DNA from 2 places in the Streptomyces sp. NPDC001381 genome. Region 1 is predicted to be linked to the other one. Evidence: riboswitches for the same ligand, from Rfam matches in the RefSeq annotation. Region 1 holds a riboswitch; the other holds the start of a gene.
The links. A riboswitch is a leader RNA that binds a small molecule or an ion and turns the genes downstream of it on or off. The one in region 1 is predicted to bind cyclic di-AMP.
Positions count from the first base shown of each region.

Region 1 (2,192 bases):
TCACCGGTGGCGACCTTCTGGCCGACGCTGACGCTGATCGACGACTGGTGGCAGAACCACAGCTCGGTGCCGTCGTCCAGGGTGAGGATGGTGCGGTAGCCGTAGGCGCCGGCCCAGCCCGCCTCGGTGATGGTGCCGCTGTGGACGGCCTTGATGAGCGTGCCGGTGGGAGCGGCGAAGTCCAGGCCGGTGTGGTAGCCGGAGGACCAGAGGGAGCCGGCCTGACCGAAGGTCGAGGTGATGGTGTACGAGGAGGTCGGCAGCGTGTACTGCTTGGCCAGCTCGGCCAGGCGCGCGGCCTCGGCCTTCTCCTTGGCGGCCTCCTCGGCCTTCTCCTTCGCGGCGGCGGCGTCGGCCTCCGCCTCCTTCTCGGCCTTGGCGACGGCGGCCGCCTCCGCCTTGGCCGCGGCGGCCTCGGCGACGGCCTGGGCCTTGGAGGCGACCTGGGTCTGCTGCGACTCGGCCTGCGCCATGATCCGGCTGCGCAGCGCCTCGCCGGCGTCGGCGGCGGTCCGGCTGCTGTCGGTGGCGGTCTCGGAGCCGAAGCTCGCGAGCGCCGGGGCGGCGTCCTCGGCGGAGTCGTCGTCGGAGATGAGCGAGCCCACGCCGGGCAGGTCCGGCATGGAGATGGAGACCGGGGCCTTGCCGGTGTTGGCGCTGGCCATGCCACCGGCGCTGACGGCGGCGATGACGCCGACGCCGAGAACCGTGGAGCTGCGGGCGAACCCGCCGCCGCGCTGCTTGGCGACCCGGTGCTTGCCCCGGACCGGGCGAATGGACTCCGCGGTGGGGTTCCACTCCTCCCAGGGGCCCTCGTCGGTGCGGTAGCTGCCGTAGCCGTAGGTCTCGGCGGACCGCTGGCTCGGCACGAACGGGGCTTCTGGGGCAGGCCGGTTGGACGCCACGCGGGCGCACTCCTTTCCTTCCGTCGCCTACCGGGTTAGCTGACGGGTTCGGAGCGGGAAGGTCTCCTACGCGCGTATACCGTTCGTGACTCTGCGAGTTCACGGCGGCTTCCGCGTGATTCACCCCAAGGTGGTGGTTCCCCGGTTCCCTTGCGGGATTCGGCGCGTGCGCACGGAGCCGCCTCTTGTGACGGCTGGGACGACCGCGCTGCGTTATCGAACGTTAATAGACCCGGGGGCGGGTTTCCAAGCTCTTCGGCTTGATCAACTACATTTCTGGCCTGGACCTTTCCGGCCATGACCGTTGAAAAACGGGCGAGTTGACCGGAAAGCACAGCGAACGCACAGCCATCGACCGGGAGATCCGGGAAACACGCCGAGGGCCGGAACCCTGAAAAGGATTCCGGCCCTCGGCCTTCAGTAGCGGGGACAGGATTTGAACCTGCGACCTCTGGGTTATGAGCCCAGCGAGCTACCGAGCTGCTCCACCCCGCGTCGGTATGACACCAGTGTACGTCATCTACGGAGCTGATTGTTCCTGGCCGGTGCGACCCCCGTCACACCAGGTGCCGGTTGGGCTCCTTCGCCCGCTCGGCGTACTCCGGGAGGACGACGACGTCGGTCCCCTCGGCGCCCAGGAGGCCGATGCCGTCGGCGGCCGTCACGAAGGTGTCCGGCTCCTGCCAGGCGGTGACCACCCGGCGCACGCCCGCGTCCAGGATGAGACGGGCGCAGGGCAGCGGGCGGGAGGAGCGGTGGGCGCAGGGCTCCAGGCTGCTGTAGACGGTGGCCGTGGCCAGACGGGGGTCGGCGGGGTCGAGTTTCGCGAGGGCGGCCTCCTCGGCGTGGACGACCGGGTCGCCGGCCTCACGGGAGTGGCCGCGCGCCAGTTCCGTCCCGTCGGCGGCGACGATCACCGCGCCGACGCTGAACGCGGTCCGCGAGGGCGGGCACAGGGCGGCGAGTTCGCAGGCGAGGGCCAGCCAGCGGCGGTCCGCGGCGGAGGGGAGCCGGCCGGTGCCGGGGGCGGTGGGCTCGTAGCGCATCAGCACCACGTCCTCGATCCGCCGGGTCTCGGCCAGGCGCAGCCGGCCGCCCTGGTAGGCGCCCGGGCCGAAGAGCCGGGGCGCCTCCGGGTCGCCCACGAACAGCGGGGCGAGGACGAGCTGGAGTTCGTCGGCGAGGCCCTGCTGGAGGAGCTGGGTGTGGACGGTGCCGCCGCCCTCGACCATGAGCCGCTGCACGCCGCGCTCGTCGTGGAGGTGCTGGAGGAGCCGGCGCCAGTCG
Region 1 is NZ_JBIAWO010000004.1:22,767-24,958, forward strand. It holds gene ACFY2L_RS18640 (M23 family metallopeptidase) at 1-905, opposite strand, end outside; cyclic di-AMP (ydaO/yuaA leader) riboswitch at 913-1,080, opposite strand; tRNA gene ACFY2L_RS18645 (tRNA-Met) at 1,327-1,400, opposite strand; gene ACFY2L_RS18650 (dihydrofolate reductase family protein) at 1,463-2,192, opposite strand, start outside.

Region 2 (2,192 bases), on a different contig from region 1:
GACAGCTCGACGGGCTCCTGTCCAGTGCGCCCATCGACTACGTCAAGTGGGACTTCAACCGCTGCTTCACCGACGCCGGCTGGCCGGACGACGCCTACCCGCAGCGTCTGTGGGTCGACCACGTGCGCGGTCTGTACGCCCTCCTGGACCGGTTGCGGGCGGCCCACCCGGGTGTGGCCTTCGAGTCCTGCTCGGGTGGCGGCGGGCGGATCGACCTCGGCATCCTGAGCCGCACCGACCAGGTGTGGACCTCCGACAACACCGACCCGCTCGACCGCCTCGCCATCCAGCACGGCTTCAGCCAGATCCACCCCGCGCGCGTCATGGCCGCCTGGGTCACCGACAGCCCCAACACCCAGCTGAACGGGCGGGTCAGCTCACTGCGCTTCCGTTTCGTCAGTGCGATGGCCGGGGTGCTCGGGGTCGGCGGGGACCTGTCCGAGTGGACCGACGAGGAGCTCGCCGAGGCCCGGCGATGGGTGGACCTCTACAAGGAGATCCGGCCCCTCGTCCAGCAGGGCGACCTGTACCGGCTGCGTCCCCCGGCGGGCGGACTGAGCGCCGTCCAGTACGTCCGCGGCGACGAGGCCGTGGTCCTCGCCTGGCTGGAGGCGCAGCGGTACGGCGAGCCCGTACCCGCGCTGAGGCTGCGCGGCCTCGACCCGGCAGCGTCGTACGAATGCCGCGAAACGGGCGAAGTGCACCGGGGTGCGGTGCTGTTGCACCATGGACTGCGGATCGCGCTGCGGGGTGACCTCGATGCGACGGTTATCCGTCTGCGTCGGATCTGAGGGTTCTGTCCGAATTGGATCCTTCGTTACAACTCGCTCTGGAATAGGGGATCCTGGAGGGGCGTCACGTGAGCAGCGTCATATTCGTGACCGTCCGTCGCCCGTCATGTTCACGTAATCCAATGTCTTTTCAGGGACGTTGGGCGAAAATGCGCGTGCCTGATGCACGCAGCGTCACCGGTAATTCTCACAGGGGATCAAGAGAAAGGAGTGAGCAGGGCAACCTGTGCTTGTTCCCGTGCGTCTGGGTCGCTTACGTTCCAGTCCAATCCGGACGGACGCCGAATCCTGCCGCCGCCCGGAGTCCGCACACTCACCCGTCACGGCAGGAGCGGGGGACCCACAGGTAGAACCGCCTGTTCCGGTCTCCGGAACAGGCTTGGGGTAAAGCCGCGCCTCGGCGCGGCCGGGCATCTCCAGTCCGCACCCGACAGCTCACCTCGCAGGCGCCGGAGAGGAATTCGCCATGCCCGCGAAGGGTAAGCACCGCCGTCCGAAGACCCAGCGTTTCACCCGTTCCATAGCCGTCGCCGGAACCGGCGGGGCCGCGCTCGCCCTCCCGCTCATGGGAGCCACCGGCGCCCATGCGGCCACCACTCAGTCGGTTTCCCAGTCGGCCGCTCAGGCCGTTTCCGGATCGGTCGCGGAAAACGCCGTACAGGCCGCTCCGGTGTCGCGGAAGTCCCCGGCTTCGCACGCCAGGACCTACACCGTGCGGGCCGGTGACTACCTCGCCAAGATCGCCGACGAGCAGAACGTCAGCGGTGGCTGGCACAAGCTGTACGCGGACAACCGTGAGGCGGTCGGCGGCAACCCCTCGCTGATCCACCCCGGCCTCGAGCTGTCGATCGGCAAGAAGGCCGCGACCACCAAGTCCTCCTCCGGTTCGTCCGCTTCCTCCTCCTCGTCGTCGAAGACCTCGACGTCGTCGTCCTCCTCCACCACGTCCTCCGGCTCGAAGGCCTCGACGTCGTCCTCCTCGAAGACGACCGCCACGGCCGCCGAGAGCGGCGCCGGCACTTCCAGCGGTTACAGCCTTCCGGTGGCCGGCGCGACCGTCGGGACCGGCTACCGCGTGGCCGGCGGCATGTGGTCCAGCGGCTACCACACCGGCGTCGACTTCGTCGTGCCGACCGGCACCTCGCTCAAGGCCGTCGGCGCGGGCACGGTCGTCTCCGCCGGATGGGGCGGCGCGTACGGCAACCAGGTCGTCATCAAGCTCAACGACGGTTACTACGCCCAGTACGCCCACCTCTCCCAGCTCTCCGTCTCGGCCGGTCAGACCGTGACCGCGGGCCAGCAGGTCGGCCTCTCCGGCGCGACCGGCAACGTGACCGGCCCGCACCTGCACTTCGAGATCCGCACCACGCCGAACTACGGCTCGGACGTGGACCCGGTCGC
Region 2 is NZ_JBIAWO010000002.1:402,940-405,131, forward strand. It holds gene ACFY2L_RS08880 (alpha-galactosidase) at 1-791, shown strand, start outside; cyclic di-AMP (ydaO/yuaA leader) riboswitch at 1,096-1,253, shown strand; gene ACFY2L_RS08885 (peptidoglycan DD-metalloendopeptidase family protein) at 1,258-2,192, shown strand, end outside.
Region 2: linked by a shared signal. The riboswitch ahead of ACFY2L_RS08885 (peptidoglycan DD-metalloendopeptidase family protein) and the one ahead of ACFY2L_RS18640 (M23 family metallopeptidase) in region 1 are both predicted to bind cyclic di-AMP.